Regions from separate parts of the Streptomyces sp. NPDC102467 genome, predicted to be linked through region 1. Evidence: riboswitches for the same ligand, from Rfam matches in the RefSeq annotation. Region 1 holds a riboswitch; the other holds the start of a gene.

Region 1 (7,740 bases):
GGCGGCAGTGTTGCCCAGCTCCAGGGCGTCGTCGTACCGGCCGTTGGCGAGCAGGGCATGAGTGCCGGAGCGTGCGGCCGACGCCAGCACGAGCGGATTGTCCGACTCGTCAGCGGCCCGCATCGCGCGCTCGGCAGCAAGCCATGAGATGTCTGACTCGCCGATCTTTGCGAGCGTCGTTGCCGCGAGGTGGTGCGTGCGGGCGGATACGGCCCAGCAGTCGCTACGGTCCTCACCACGCCGTGCCGCTCGTTCCTCCAGCTCTTGAGCGGTCTGCAGAAGCGCCGGCAGGGCCGCGATGACGCTGCCGAGTCGCCCACCCTGGTAGTCGTTCCAAGCGTGCTCAACGCGCACGGCCACGGGGGAGGGCGTCGGAAGCTGCACCTCGGCTTCAGGGCCGAAGAGCAAGCGGGACAGTCGGCGGGGGCTCATAAGGGCGTCACGCACTGCGGGCACGTCGTCCTGCTGTCGCTCGTCTTCTACGAGCACGGTCTGTCCGAGCAGGTCCCCGAGGGGAACGCGCATGATGCGTGACAACTCGGCGAGCATGTCGATCCGGGGAGGCTTGCGGCGCCCTGTTTCGATCTTTGCCAACCAGTCGGTGCTTCGGCCGACTAGTCCAGCCAGAACCTCCTGCGTGTAGCCGCGACGCTTGCGGTAGAACGCGATCCGCTCGCCGATGCTGAGGTGATCTCCCAAACCACGCATTGCGCGCTGCCTCCTGCTACTGGTCGGAGCCGTTCCACGGTACAGATCCGGTGATCGAGGCGATAGGTAGTCCTCCTCGATTGCTGCGAAGACAGCATTCAGCACACAACGGTGAGGGACCCGGACAGACTGTCCGGGTCCCTCACCGTTGTGTGCCTCGGCTACGTCTCACACCACCGTTAGCGCATCCGAGAAGACCATGACTTCGTTGGCCTTAGTTACCCTATGCGCTGAGTAGTTCAGGGAGAAGACTTCTCGGCGCCGCATATTGTAGAGATCTGCCACTCTGGGGACATTGTCGTACGTCAGCAACCACTTGGCGTCCTTCACGGCATTTAGGCATGCGGCGAGGTCGGAGTGGTTCGAATCCGCGAATGAGTTCAAGTAAAGAGAACCCGCCTTCTCGAAGTAAGGTGGGTCGGCATAAATTAGCGTGTTGTCGCGCTTTGAATACCTTTTGATTACCGACATGCCGTCAGAGTTGCTGACCGAGATTTTTTTGGCGTGCAGACTGATTAACCGCAGGCGCTCGATCAACGTTTCGCGATTGAAGCGAGCGTCAATTTTATAGTTGCCGGTCTGATCCATCCCGCCGATGGGGCCGCCGTTGAGCACGCCTGATCGATTAGTGCGATTCAAGAAAAACGTGGCGTAGCCGAGATTCAGGTAGTCGTCTCGGGGCGCATTGAGGTAGACGTCCTTCTGGCGGGACCATTCGGTCACGGTGAGCTCTGCGCGTTCGATCCGCCGTGTGATTTCTTGCGGCTCTGTGGTGATGGCCTTCCAGAAAGCGTAGATCGCAGGGTCGAGGTCGTTGATCACGATGCGTCGTACCTGACCGGTAACAAGAAGCCCTAAGGCGGCTCCAGCGCCACCGGCATAGGGTTCTACGTACGTTCCTCCGGTCAGGTCATTGGCCCGTACGATCTCTCGCAGTCTCGTGTAAAGCGAGGCCTTGCCTCCCGGGTAGCGTAACGGCGAGATGATTGGCTTTTTGTGGTGCCTCATGGGCGTGTCTGAATCGATCATGGCTTCAGCACCATCCTAATGAGACCTTCCATGCCATCCCAGCATGCCTTAACTTCTTCTGCCGTGGCAAAAACGTGGTGATTGTGGTTAATGGCGTTCATGTGGTCAATGGTCGGTATGTAGACTCCGATTTTGTTGCCTCGAATCTTCTGAATCACCTGAATGAAGGGAGTCTTTTTCGTCGACTTAACGTGATCCTCCAGCCAGGCTAGACATCCTCCCAGCTGTACGAATCCAGCTCCCTGCCTGCCTGAATGAGCCTTTAGGTCTACGCCGAGTTTTTCGGCGTAGGCTTTGATCGACTTCTCTAGAAATGTGCGAATCAGATCGAGTGTTGCGTTGGGGAATTTCTTGACGTTGATGACTGCGAGTTCTTCGCAGACTTTTCTAATGGAGGCGGGGTAGCTTGGATCGATTTTGATTTGACTGAGATTTAGGTAGTTCGAGGTAGATGCTCTCTGGTGGCTGCCTGGAGCTGATTGAGTTGCACTGCTGGGTGGTGCTTGCGTGCCTGGCTGAGACGTAAGTTGCGGGTGTGTTGAGTTGTTAGTTGAGGTTAGAGATCGTGCTTGTGAGGTATGTGGTGAGGTTGGTGTTTGCTGATCTCTCGACGAACCAGACTGCACTTTCTGGCCACTTGATGCGGTGGAATTCGAAGCGCTATCCACTGCCGTGACAAGTTCTCGCAGTTCGTCCATGTAGTCGGTATATGATTTGGCCCTCGTTGAGTTTAGGGTACGAGTATTGATATTTTTGCTCTTGATGTCGCCGACGATCTTCTCTGCGAGTCGCGCGAACTGCTGCGATGCTGCCCCCAGCTCAACAGTTGCAGTCTGCTCGTTTACCCGAATTTGCGCCAGGAGTAGAAACTCCTCATTAGAGTAGAGGCGAGCCAGTACGGAAACGGGAAAATTGCGAGTAGCGACGTAATCGGAGAGTGCGGGGTCTCTGTAGTGCGCATCTCGGAAAAATTGGAGAATCCGACTTCGTATGATGAACTTCTTGACCTCAACCGTTGGGTAATGGGAGATCAGGTATTCGGGTGATTTTCCGGCATCTATTTGAGCTTGGAAAAAAGCGGCTTGCCGTGAGGGAGACCAACCAACCCGTTGCGTCCCCGTGTGGATGGCCGCGATTAGCTGGTTTGCTTCGTCTTGATTTGGGGCGACCTTTACGGAAATACGTCGGAAGGTGTCCAGGGCTACAGCCTGAGTAGCTTTCTTGATACGGCCTTGGAATTCCGGTGCCAGGAAGGGGTTCTGCATGGCTTTGAGGGCTGCTATGCGTCTATTGCCTTCCACGACAACGAACTCCCCATCGCGCTTTAGCGCTATGGGGAGTTCGTGTGTCAACAGTCCAACCTTGCAAATGCTTTCAACGAGGGCTAACGCTTTCTCGTTGTGAAACAGGTCCTGAATTATGTCGGCCTGAAGCGAAGCGTCTTTGAGGTCGATCCGAACATTCAGTGGATCTAACTCAAGCTCATTAACAACGTCGACAGTAATTTCTTCCCACGCTGACATGTCGATCATCGGATCCCCACCCCTGTTGCCGCGACACCGTGCTGCGCCTGCGATCTTCCACTGACTTACAGCACTTGGCTCGCTACGGCAAGACCCTCAACTGAACGAATCTCGCTAGTAAGAGCGACTTCGGGGTCGCTCGCGCTTTAGAGGTCGGGCCTTGCTATTCCAGCGAGGCCGGATCGAGCATCCAGCCGTTCTCGTGTCTGCGACTGGACGGTATGGCGCGGAAACTCGACCCAGGCCAGTGTCGCAGTGTGCGATGCCGACGACCTTGGTGCTGAGTGTCACGCCGCGACTGGGGTTTTCGTCCTGCTGGCCACGGGGACGTGCAGCTACGCCATCCCGCAGCGCTCTGGCAGGTGCTCTGGCCAGCGTAAATTGCAATGGTGCTGGGCCGCCTGTGGGCCGTCCGAGGAGAACCCACCATGGCCGGGGACGACCAACGATGACCACGGCGTAGGGCCGAGACCCCAGGTCACGCCCGTTCGTCTGCCACACTGGTACAGCCATGCCTAAGCCCGGAGAACTCACTTTCGTTGCCCCCCGCGGAGCCAAGAAGCCGCCGCGGCACCTTGCCGACCTCTCGCCCGCCGAGCGGAAGGAAGCCGTTGCCGCGATCGGTGAGAAGCCGTTTCGCGCCAAGCAGCTGTCGCAGCACTACTTTGCGCGGCTCGCGCATGATCCCGCGGAGTGGACCGACATCCCCGCCGGTTCGCGCGAGAAGCTGCGGGAGGCGTTGCTTCCCGAGCTGATGACCGTCGTGCGGCATCTGTCGACCGACCAGGACACCACGCGCAAGACCCTGTGGCGGCTCTTCGACGGCACGCTCGTCGAGTCCGTGCTGATGCGGTACCCGGACCGGGTCACCATGTGTATTTCGTCCCAGGCCGGCTGCGGGATGAACTGCCCGTTCTGTGCCACCGGGCAGGCCGGTCTCGACCGGAACCTGTCGACCGGCGAGATCGTGCACCAGATCGTGGACGGGATGCGGGCGCTGCGTGACGGGGAGATCCCCGGTGGGCCGGCCCGGCTGAGCAACATCGTGTTCATGGGCATGGGTGAGCCGCTCGCCAACTACAAGCGTGTCGTGCAGTCCATCCGGGCGCTGACCGACCCCGAGCCCGACGGGCTCGGGCTCTCGCAGCGCGGTATCACCGTGTCGACGGTCGGGCTCGTCCCCGCCATCAACCGGTTCACCGACGAGGGTTTCAAGTGCCGCCTCGCCATCTCGCTGCACGCGCCCGACGACGAGCTGCGCGACACCCTCGTACCGGTCAATACACGGTGGAAGGTGCGGGAGGTGCTCGACGCCGGTTTCGAGTACGCCGCCAGGTCCGGGCGCCGGCTCTCCATCGAGTACGCCCTCATCCGTGACATCAACGACCAGGCGTGGCGCGGTGACCGGCTCGGCCGGATGCTCAAGGGCAAGCCGGTGCATGTGAACCTGATCCCGTTGAACCCGACGCCGGGCTCGAAGTGGACGGCGTCGCGGCCGGAGGACGAGAAGGCCTTCGTCGAGGCGATCGCGGCGCACGGTGTGCCCGTCACCGTCCGGGACACCCGTGGTCAGGAGATCGACGGGGCGTGTGGCCAGCTCGCCGCGACCGAGCGGTAGCCTGGACTCCAGTTGGTCCGAAGGGCTTCTGCTCCACGTAGTCTCAGTAGTACCTACATCTGCATATTCCGACAGGGGAGCGCCACAGCGCTGAGAGTGCGGCACCAGACCAATGGCAGGCCGCAGACCCTCTGAACCTCGCCCGGGTCATTCCGGGTAGGAAGTTCGGTCACCACTCATGCTGTTGCGCCCTGCCCGGAGATCTTCGGAGGTCTCCGGGCAGGGCCGCGTCTTCTCCTGGTCATTCCAGGAGGAATTCGAATGAGAACGAGCAAGAAGACGTACGTGGTCATGGCCGTGGGCCTCGGGCTTGTCGCGTTGTCCGCGTGCGGGTCGTCGAGCGGCTCGGGCTCCGGCGGCGACTCCAAGACCGTCACCCTCGTCAGCCACGACTCGTGGGCCGTCTCCAAGAACGTACTGAAGGACTTCGAGAGAAAGTCCGGCTACAACGTGAAGGTCCTGGAGGACGGTGACGCCGGGCAGGCCGTCAACAAGGCGATCCTCTCCAAGGGCAATCCGCAGGGGGACGTCTTCTTCGGCGTCGACAACACCCTGCTGTCGCGCGCGCTCGACAACGGAGTCTTCTCCTCGTACAAGGCCAAGGGTCTGGGAGAGGTGAAGAGCGAGTACCAGCTCGATGCCGGGAAGAATCGTGTCACTCCCGTCGACACCGGTGACATCTGCGTCAACTACGACAAGAAGTACTTTTCCGAGCACAAGTTGACGCCGCCCTCGTCCTTCGCCGATCTGGCCGAGCCGAAGTACAAGGATCTTCTGGTCACCGAGAACGCGGCCACCTCCTCGCCGGGCCTCGGCTTTCTGCTCGGGTCCGCCGCGCAGTACGGCGACGACGGCTGGCAGGGCTACTGGAAGAAGCTCGTCGCCAACGGTGTGAAGGTCGTCGACGGCTGGGACCAGGCCTACAACGAGGAGTTCAGCGGGAGCGCCGGCGGCAAGAAGGCGGGTGGCGAGCGGCCGCTCGTCGTCTCGTACGCGTCCTCGCCGCCCGCCGAGGCGATCTACTCCGACCCGCAGCCCAAGACGTCGCCGGTCGGCGTCTCGACCGGGACCTGCTTCCGGCAGATCGAGTTCGCCGGGCTGCTCGACGGGGCCGGGAACGAGAAGGGCGGGCAGGCGCTCCTCGACTTCCTGATCTCGAAGGAGTTCCAGCAGGACATGCCGCTCAACATGTTCGTCGACCCGGTGGCCGGGAACGCCACCGCGCCCGCCGACTACACGAAGTACGCCGCGAAGGTCGACGATCCCGAGACCATGAGCCCGCGCAAGATCGCGGACAACCGTGACAGCTGGGTCAAGGCGTGGACATCGCTCGTAAGGAAGTGACGGCGAAGACTCGCCCCGTACGAGTACGACGCCCGTCCGGGAGCGCGGCGCGGCTCGGCCTGATGGTCGTGCCCGTCGTGTTCTTCGGGGTCTTCTTCGCGTACCCGGTCGTCGCGATCGTCCGGCGGGGGCTGCACGTCAGCGGTGCCTGGCAGTTCGGGCGGATCGTGGACGTGCTGGGGGAGTCGGACATCCGGCACGTCCTGTGGTTCACGGCGTGGCAGGCCCTCGCCTCTACCGCCCTCACGCTGCTGATCGCGCTGCCGGGCGCGTACGTGTTCGCCCGGTTCGACTTCCCCGGCAAGCAACTGTTGCGGGCCGTCGTGACCGTGCCGTTCGTGCTGCCGACCGTCGTCGTCGGGACGGCGTTCCTGGCGCTGGTCGGCCGGGGCGGGCTGCTCGACGCGTTGTGGGGTGTGCGGCTCGACACCACGGTCTGGGCGATCCTGATCGCCCACGTCTTCTTCAACTACGCGGTGGTCGTACGGACCGTGGGCGGGCTGTGGTCGCAGCTCGACCCGCGCCAGGAGGAGGCCGCGCGGATGCTCGGCGCCTCGCGGTTCGCGGCCTGGCGGACGGTGACGCTGCCCGCGCTCGGTCCGGCCGTGGCGGCCGCGGCGCTCATGGTCTTCCTGTTCACGTTCACGTCGTTCGGGGTCGTGCAGATCCTCGGCGGGCCGGGCTACTCGACCCTCGAAGTGGAGATCTACCGGCAGACCGCGCAGATCTTCGACCTGTCGACCGCGGCCGTCCTGACGATCGTGCAGTTCGTCGCGGTGGGACTCATCCTCGGTGTGCACGCCTGGAGCGTCCGGCGCCGGGAGAGCGCGCTGCGGCTCGTCGACCCCGCCCACACCGCGCGCCGGCCGCGCGGGGCGGGCCAATGGGCGCTCCTCGGTGGGGTGTTGGTGACCGTCGCCGTGCTGATCCTGCTGCCGCTCGGCGTGCTGGTGCAGCGCTCGCTCGATGCCCCGGGCGGGTACGGGTTCGCGTACTACCGGGCGCTGGGCGACGCCGACGGCGGCACCTTCCTCGTGCCGCCCATCGACGCCATCGGGAATTCGCTGGAGTACGCGCTCGCCGCCACCGCCATCGCGCTGCTGGTCGGCGGGCTCGCCGCCGCCGCGCTCACTCGGCGCGCGGGACGCCTTGTACGCGGGTTCGACGCGCTGCTGATGCTGCCGCTCGGGGTGTCCGCGGTGACCGTCGGCTTCGGGTTCCTGATCACCCTCGACAAGCCGCCGCTCGACCTGCGGGCGTCCTGGATCCTGGTGCCGCTCGCGCAGGCGCTGGTCGGTGTGCCCTTCGTGGTCCGCACCATGCTGCCGGTGCTGCGGGCCGTCGACGGGCGGCTGCGGGAGGCCGCCACCGTGCTCGGGGCCTCGCCGCTGCGGGCCTGGCGGGAGGTCGATCTGCCCATGGTGCGCCGGGCGTTGCTGGTCGCGGCGGGGTTCGCGTTCGCCGTGTCGCTCGGCGAGTTCGGGGCCACCGTGTTCATCGCGCGGCCCGACAACCCGA
Region 2 (7,740 bases), on a different contig from region 1:
TCGAGCACACCGGCGACAACCTCACCGGTGAGGGCGAGGGCGACGACGAGTCGGTCAAGGTGAACCTGGCGGCCGTGCCCGCGCACGTCGACAAGGTCGTCTTCCCGGTCTCCATCCACGACGCGGAGAGCCGCGGCCAGAGCTTCGGCCAGGTCCGCAACGCGTTCATCCGCGTGGTGAACCAGGCCGACAACCAGGAGATCGCCCGCTACGACCTCTCCGAGGACGCCTCGACCGAGACTGCCATGGTCTTCGGCGAGCTGTACCGGAACAATGACGAGTGGAAGTTCCGTGCCGTCGGCCAGGGTTACGCGTCGGGGCTGCGCGGAATCGCCCAGGACTACGGCGTCAACGTCTGACGACGTCCTCCGGCCGGAGGCCTAGCGCAAAGGCCTCCGGCCGGGGAACGTGACACCTGACCGACTTCACCTGTCCCGCTCCGCAGAAGAGTTGCCTCGCCAACGGAAGGCGTGCAGACATGGAGATCTCAGGCATCTTCACCGCGATCGTGATCGGCATCGTGATCGGCGTTTTCGGACGTCTCGTCATCCCAGGCCGCCAGCACATCGGAGTGCTGTGGACGATCCTGGTCGGCATCGTCGCGGCGCTCATCGGCACGGCCATCGCCGTCGCGTTCGACGTCGCCGACACCCGGGGCATCGACTGGATCGAACTGGCCATCCAGATCGGCCTGGCGGCTCTGGGCGTCGTGGGGATCGAGCGGCTCAAGGGCCGCCGCTGACCCTGTGAGACGCCTTATAAAGCAGGTGTGTTCCCGAGTGGGCCGCGTTACCCTGGTCCGTATGAACGTCATCGGCCCAAGCAGCACCGCAACCGCGCGAGCGACCAGCTCGCCGGTTGCCGCCGCCTGACGTATTTCATTCTTCCCTCGGCGACCGGAGACGGCCCGCCGATGGTTCCGTGGCAGTTCCTCAGCCTTCAGTACGGTTTCCGGTGATCGTGCGGACCCGTGTCCGGTGCCTCCCCGCGCAGTCGCGAAGGAGCCACCCCCATGAACACCGAAGACGTCATCCGAACGTTCGTCGAGTACTACGAGGAGCGCGGCCACCACCGCATCAGCGGATCCACGCTGCTCCCGCCGCCCGGCGACCCCGTCCTCTTCACCACGTCCGGCATGCACCCCCTCACCCCGTACCTGGAGGGCCGGCCGCACGAGCTGGGGAGGCGGCTGGTCAACGTGCAGCGCTGTCTGCGGACCACCGACCTGGAGGAGGTCGGCGACCCCACCCATCTGACGGTCTTCGAGATGCTCGGCACCTGGTCGCTCGGCGACTACGAAGGCCCCCAGAGCCTCGACTGGGGATACGGGCTGCTCACCGAAGGGTTCGGCGTCGATCCTGGCCTGATCCACGCCACCGTCTTCGGCGGCGACGAGCAGGTGGGCCCGGACACGGCCGCCGAGCAGATGTGGCAGCGGCACGGGGTTCCGGTGGAACGCACCGTCGAGGACAACTGGTGGTCCAACGGGCCGACCGGCCCGTGCGGCCCCGACTCGGAGATCTTCATCTGGACCGGTGACACACCGCCGCAGTCGACGCCCACCCGCGACGACCGCTGGGTCGAGGTGTGGAACCACGTGATGATGCGGCACCGCCGCCTTCCCGACGGATCGCTGGTGCCCCTGCCGCAGCGCAACGTCGACACCGGGCTCGGCCTGGAGCGGCTGGCCTCACTGCTCCAGGGCAAGAACTCGGTGTTCGAGGGCGACGTCTTCACCCCGTGGCGCCGCCGGGTGCCCGGCCTGTGGGACCTCGACGAACCGTCATTGCGCCTCGTCTGCGATCACCTGCGCTCGGCCGTGGTGGTGATCGGGGACGGCGTGCGGCCGGGCAACACGGGCCGCGGCTATGTGCTGCGACGACTGGTGCGCCGCGCCCTGACGGTCCTGTGGCGTGACGACCCCTCGCGTCAACTCGGCGATCTCCCGGCCGAGTTGGTGTCGCACACGCTGGACCACTTCCGTCAGACCACGGACCCGGACGAGGTGCGCAGGGTGCTCCTCGACGAGGAACGCCGGTTCGGCGGGCTGCTCCGGCGGGGGCGGCAGGTGCTCGCCCGTCCTCGCTTCCAGGGCACGCTGGACGAAGAGGACCTGCACTATCTGCACGACACGCACGGTCTGCCCCGGGAACTGGTGCTGAGCCTGCGGCCCCGGCCCGAGCCGGAGATTTCGGAGATGTCCTAGTCGCGGGCGGCCCGCACGTCGCCGTTCACCGTGGTGAGTTCCATGGTCCGGTCGGTCTGGCCGGACCGGCCGGTGTTCTCGCCACCGTCCGGGACCGTGATCATCGGACGGCCGTTGTCCGTGGCCGCGGTCACCCGGTAGGCGGGAGAGTCGTGCGGAACGGAGACGTCCACCGAGCCGTTGACGGTCCGCGCGGAGAGCCGGCGCGGGGCGGTGGCGGAGCCGAGTGTGACGTCGCCGTTGACCGTACGGGCCCGCAGTGCCGCGGCGTGTACGGCTGTCGCGCGCACCGAGCCGTTGCGGGTGACGAGCCGCACCGTGGCGTCGCCCCGGCCCGAACCGGCCAACGCCACATCGCCGTTGACGGTGGTCAGGTCGAGAGGGCCGCTCACTCCGGCGACGTCGATGCCGGCGTTGCGGGCGGTGACCGTCACGGACGTGCCGGCGGGGACGTCGATCTCCGGCATGCGGGGGCACTCCCGGTCCGGATGGTCGCGGCCCTTGCACGACAGATCCAGGACCTGGGTACGGCCCTGCCGGGACCAGTGATGGGCCACCGCCGGGTCGACGCCCACCTGGTCGTCGTCCGCGGGCCGCAGGCGCACCCCGTTGTCCGTGGTGATGGTCAGCCGTAGGTTCGAAGCCGCAGACCCGGCACCGTCCGCGGGCGTTCGACCGTCGCCGCCGGCCCCGCCGCACGCCGCCAGGAGAGGGATCGTCGCCAGCCCGACGGCCACGTACCGGGCAGATCTCTTCGTCGCTGCCTTCATGCCGCTCGATTGCCCCGTACCGCGCCCGGCAAGCCCACCGAGCGACGGGCGCGGTGGGCTCACCGCAACAACCCGTGAAGGACCCCGCTCTCCGCCGGATCGGCGGAGAGCGGGGCGGCGAGCTCACTGCCGAACCCTCCCGGGAAGGACTCGGGCGTAAGCCGCCGCCGCACGAAGTCCCCTGCACGGTGCGGACGAAACGTGGGAAGCCGCTTTTGTCGCCTCTTGGTGCTGCTGTTCACCGATATCCGGCCCGAAGGAAGGGGAGGCGTGCCTCGCCGGGCCCTGGGTAGGCGCACCGCACACGGGCTGCGACAGGTGCGCGGCCCGCAGGGCTGAGGGGTCGAGGATGGAGCGAGCGCGGGCGAGTTTCCCGGCGCGTTGGGAAGCCGGGGGCGTCCTGGTCGTCGAGGTCGTCGGAGAGTTCGACGGCGTCGCCGCCACCGAACTGTGCGGCCTGCTGGCGCGCATGACAGGCACCGGGCAGCGGCTTTTCGTGGTCGACTTCGGGGGAGCCGGGCGCTGTGAGCCCGGCGGGGTCCGGCAGTTCGTCCGGACGAGCCTGGACGCGGAGGCGTTGCCGGACGAAGGCTTCCTGGCCGTCGTCGCGAGCCCCGCCACGCGCCCCGCGCTGCACGCCGAGGGCGCGGGCCGGCTTGCGGGCGGCCTGCACGACACCGTCACGGACGCCATCGAGGCCTGCTGGGCCTCGGCTCCGGAAGAGCTGGGGGAGCCGGCTTCCTGAACCGGGAGACACCGGCCGTCCGTACGGACAGGGTTTTGCCCCGGGGCCGCCGGGGCCGTTCAAGGACAGGAGCTCAGGGCGCGCCGTCGCCCGACGCGGCCCGCACGGCGGCTTCGGCGTGCAGCCGTGCCGTGGGGAACACGGGGACCGGACTGTCCCCGGCACCGATCAGCAGCTCGATCTCGGTACAGCCCAGGACGATCCCCTCAGCGCCGGCGTCGACGAGCCGGGCGATGACGTCCTGGTACGCGACGCGTGACGCGTCGAGCACCTCGCCGAGGCACAACTCCTCGTAGATCACCCGGTGGACGAGCGCCCGCCCGGCGTCGTCGGGGACGAGCACGTCGAGCCCGCCCTGTTCGAGGCGGCCGCGGTAGAACTCCTGCTCCATCGTGAACGCGGTGCCGAGCAGGCCGACCCGCTGGACACCGGCCGCGCGTACGGCGTCGGCCGTCGCGTCGGCCAGATGGATCAGGGGGACGGCCGTGGCCGCCTGCACCTGATCGGCGACCTTGTGCATCGTGTTGGTGCACAGGAGCAGCAGGTCGGCGCCGGCCGCCTCCAGGGACCTGGCGGCCGCGGCGAGAATCTCACCGGCCTGCTCCCAGCCGCCCTCGATCTGCAACCGCTCGATCTCCGCGAAGTCCACGGAGTACACCACGCATCGCGCCGAGTGCAGTCCGCCCAACCGCTCCCGGGTCAGCTCGTTCAGCAGCCGGTAGTACTCCGCGGTCGACTCCCAGCTCATTCCGCCGATCAACCCGATGGTCTTCATCGCACGACCCTATGCGCGGCGGCGGGAAGCCCGCACGCAGAGCCCGCACGAGGGGGCGCCGCCACCGCACACCGACGGAGCGGCTACTGTTCGCACCGGTACTGCCCGACACGGGGTGCCCCGCGACAGCGACGGGGCTGAGATCACACCCGTAGAACCTGAACCAGTTAACACTGGCGGAGGGATGTCAGCGATGTCGATGTCGCACGCTTCCACGGACCCGCGAGCCGCCGAGCGGCACGGCGCGGGCGCCTTCGACGGGCGGATGCCCGCCGCGCCGGGGGACTGGCGGCCGGAAGCGCGGGGGATCGCCCCCGTCCCGGAGGACCACCGGTACGGCGGCGCCGGACGGCTCTTCACCGTGTGGTTCGCGCCGAACCTGACGATGAGCGGAGTCTTCACCGGTACGGTCGGCGTCGCTCTGGGCCTGGACTTCGCCACCGCGCTGGCCGCCGTGGTCCTGGGTACCCTGCTCGGCGCCGTGCCCACCGCGTACCTCGGCACGTGGGGCAGCCGCACCGGGGCGGGCCAACTGCCCCTGGCGAGGCTGGCGTTCGGCCGGGCAGTCGTGGTACCCGGCGTTCTGCAATGGCTGTCGTCCATCGCCTGGGACGCGCTCATCGGCCTGTTCGGCGGAGACGCGCTCGCCCGGCTCTGCGGCTGGCCGTTCTGGCTGGGGGCACTGGTGATGATGGCCGCCCAGGGTGCGTTCGGCGCGCTGGGCTATGAGGCGATCCACCGCCTGCAGAAGTGGATGACGGCCGTCCTCGCGGTCGCCTTCTGGGCCCTGGCGCTGCGTCTGGCGCACGCCGGCGTCACCCCCGCGGGCCACGGGAGCGCGCAGGGCGCCGACCGTCTCGGCGCGTTCGCCCTGACGACCACCATCGCGCTGAGTCTGGCCATCTCCTGGGCGCCGTACGCCAGCGACTTCAGCCGCTACCTGCCACGCGCCACCTCTCGGGCCCGCATGTTCTGGTGCACGCTGGCGGGCGTCGTCGTCTCCTTCACCGCCGTGCAGGCGCTCGGACTCTGGGGCGCTTCGGTCTTCACCGACCAGACCGCGCAGGGCGTCGACACGCTGCTCGGCGGCGGGGTGATCGGCTCCCTCGGGCTCCTCGCCGTGGCGCTGGCCGCGCTGTGCAGCAACGCGATGAACGACTACAGCGGTTCACTGGCTCTCCAGGTGATCGGCGCCCGCCTGCCACGCCCGCTCGCCGCCGGACTCGCCGCGCTCCTCGGGTACCCGCTGGTGCTGTGGATGCATGCCGCCGACACCGCCGCCCGCTTCCAGAACGTCCTCCTGTTCGTGGGGTACTGGATCCCCGGCTTCGTCGCGGTCGTCCTCGTCGACTGGCTGGCCCGGGCCCGCGCGCGACGCGGCGCCCCCCTCGACCTCGCTGAGGAGCAGAGGCGTCAACAGCCGCTCCTGCCCGCCCTGTTGGCGTTCCTTGCGGCGTTCGCCGCCACTGTCCCGTTCATGAACACGAGCCTCTACGTCGGCCCCGTGGCCGAAGCGCTCCACGGCGCGGACCTCGGCTACTACGTCGCTTTCGGCACCGCGCTCGTCGTCTACGCGCCGATCAGGCTGCGGCGAGCGGTGGTTTGAGCCGTTCTGCTGTCGGCCAAGTCGGTCGCGGCTTCCACGGCCCGGTCGGCACGCTCGTCCCATGCAGCCGGTCTTCGTCCTCGTACACAGTCCGTCGGTGGGCCCCTCGACCTGGCACCCCGTGGCCGCGCAGCTGACCGCGGCGGGATACCGGGTACGGGTGCCGTCCCTGGTGCACGTCGGCGCGGGGGCGCCGCCGTTCTGGCCCGGCGTCGTCGATGCCGTCCGCGACGATCTGCGGCAGCTCCCCGCCGCCGACCCCGTCGTGCTGGTGGCGCACAGCAACGCGGGCCTGTTCCTCCCGGCGATCCGCTCGGGCCTCGACCGCCGCGTGACCGGCTCGATCTTCGTCGACGCGGCGCTGCCGGCCCGGACCGGGCCGACCCCGGTCGCCTCGCCCGAACTGCTGGAGTTTCTCCGCCCCAAGGCGGTGAACGGCAGGCTGCCGCGCTGGACCGACTGGTGGGACGAGGCGGACGTTGCCCCCATGTTCGCCGATCCGGCGGTACGGCGGACGGTCGTCGAGGAGCAGCCCATGCTGCCGCTGTCCTACTACGAGCAGCACATCCCGGTCCCCGACTGCTGGGACGACCACCCGTGCTCCTACCTCCTGTTCGGCCCGCCGTACGAGGACCTGGCCGCCGAAGCGCGCGACCGCGGCTGGCGTGTGGCCCACCAGCCCGGCGCCCACCTGCACCAGCTGGTCGACCCTGCCGGAACGGCCGGGCACCTCGTCGAGCTCGCCGGCACGTCGTGACCCGGACTTTGCGCGCCGGGCCTCAGGCAGGGGAACCTTCTTGCGTTATAAGCAAAATATTATGCGTTGCGGGCGTACGTACGTACCGTTGATCTCATGACGCACCACGTATCCGCAGGTCACGACCGTGATTCCCACGCCCACGCCCACGGCATGGAACAGCCCCCGGACGACCTCGTCGAGATCCTGGACCTCGATGCGGAGATGTTCGCGCCCTACCTCGACTCCGTGCACCGCAAGATCGCGGACCTGTCGGAAGGCGGCGTCCGGCACATCGTGGACCTCGGCGCCGGCAGCGGTACCGGCACCTTCGCCCTGCTGCGGCAGTTCCCCGACGCCCGGGTCACCGCCGTCGACAGCTCCGCCCCCATGCTGGAACAGCTGACCCGGACCGCCGCCGGCAAGAACCTCGCCGCGCGCGTGCACCCGGTGCGGGCCGACGCGGGGAAGAGCCTCCCGGGCGTCAGCGACGCGGATCTCGTCTGGGCCTCGGCCTCCCTGCACCACCTGGACGACCCCGCCGCGGCCATGGACGTCATCTTCGCCGCGCTGCGCCCCGGCGGGCTCCTCGCCGTCGCCGAGCTGGACGGGATGCCCTACTTCCTGCCCGACGACGCGGTGCCCGACCGGCCGGGCCTGGAAGCCCGATGCCGTACGGCGCTCACTTCGCTCCACGCCGAACAGGTGCCCCACCTGGGATCCGACTGGGGCACCAGACTGGCGGCGGCCGGTTTCGACATCGCGTACGAACAGACCGGGCAACTGCGCCCGGCCGCCGCCGACAGCCCGCTGCGCGAGAGAGCCGGACGCTATGCGTACCTCACCCTGCGCCGCATCCGCGACGCTGTCGACGGCCTCGTCGAAGCCGCCGACCTCAAGGC

What was found. A riboswitch is a leader RNA that binds a small molecule or an ion and turns the genes downstream of it on or off. The one in region 1 is predicted to bind thiamine pyrophosphate.
Region 2: another riboswitch for thiamine pyrophosphate. It lies ahead of ACIREE_RS25525 (purine-cytosine permease family protein); the one in region 1 lies ahead of ACIREE_RS21940 (thiamine ABC transporter substrate binding subunit).

The regions. Positions count from the first base shown of each region.
Region 1 is NZ_JBIWKA010000010.1:127,805-135,544, reverse strand. It holds gene ACIREE_RS21960 (helix-turn-helix domain-containing protein) at 1-708, opposite strand, end outside; gene ACIREE_RS21955 (DNA adenine methylase) at 877-1,737, opposite strand; gene ACIREE_RS21950 (hypothetical protein) at 1,734-3,269, opposite strand; gene rlmN (23S rRNA (adenine(2503)-C(2))-methyltransferase RlmN) at 3,772-4,878, shown strand; TPP riboswitch at 4,942-5,059, shown strand; gene ACIREE_RS21940 (thiamine ABC transporter substrate binding subunit) at 5,140-6,222, shown strand; gene ACIREE_RS21935 (ABC transporter permease) at 6,198-7,740, shown strand, end outside.
Region 2 is NZ_JBIWKA010000012.1:133,683-141,422, forward strand. It holds gene ACIREE_RS25495 (TerD family protein) at 1-359, shown strand, start outside; gene ACIREE_RS25500 (GlsB/YeaQ/YmgE family stress response membrane protein) at 479-742, shown strand; gene ACIREE_RS25505 (alanine--tRNA ligase-related protein) at 1,013-2,206, shown strand; gene ACIREE_RS25510 (DUF4097 family beta strand repeat-containing protein) at 2,203-2,976, opposite strand; gene ACIREE_RS25515 (hypothetical protein) at 3,326-3,721, shown strand; gene ACIREE_RS25520 (aspartate/glutamate racemase family protein) at 3,795-4,496, opposite strand; TPP riboswitch at 4,598-4,698, shown strand; gene ACIREE_RS25525 (purine-cytosine permease family protein) at 4,690-6,102, shown strand; gene ACIREE_RS25530 (alpha/beta hydrolase) at 6,164-6,859, shown strand; gene ACIREE_RS25535 (class I SAM-dependent methyltransferase) at 6,956-7,740, shown strand, end outside.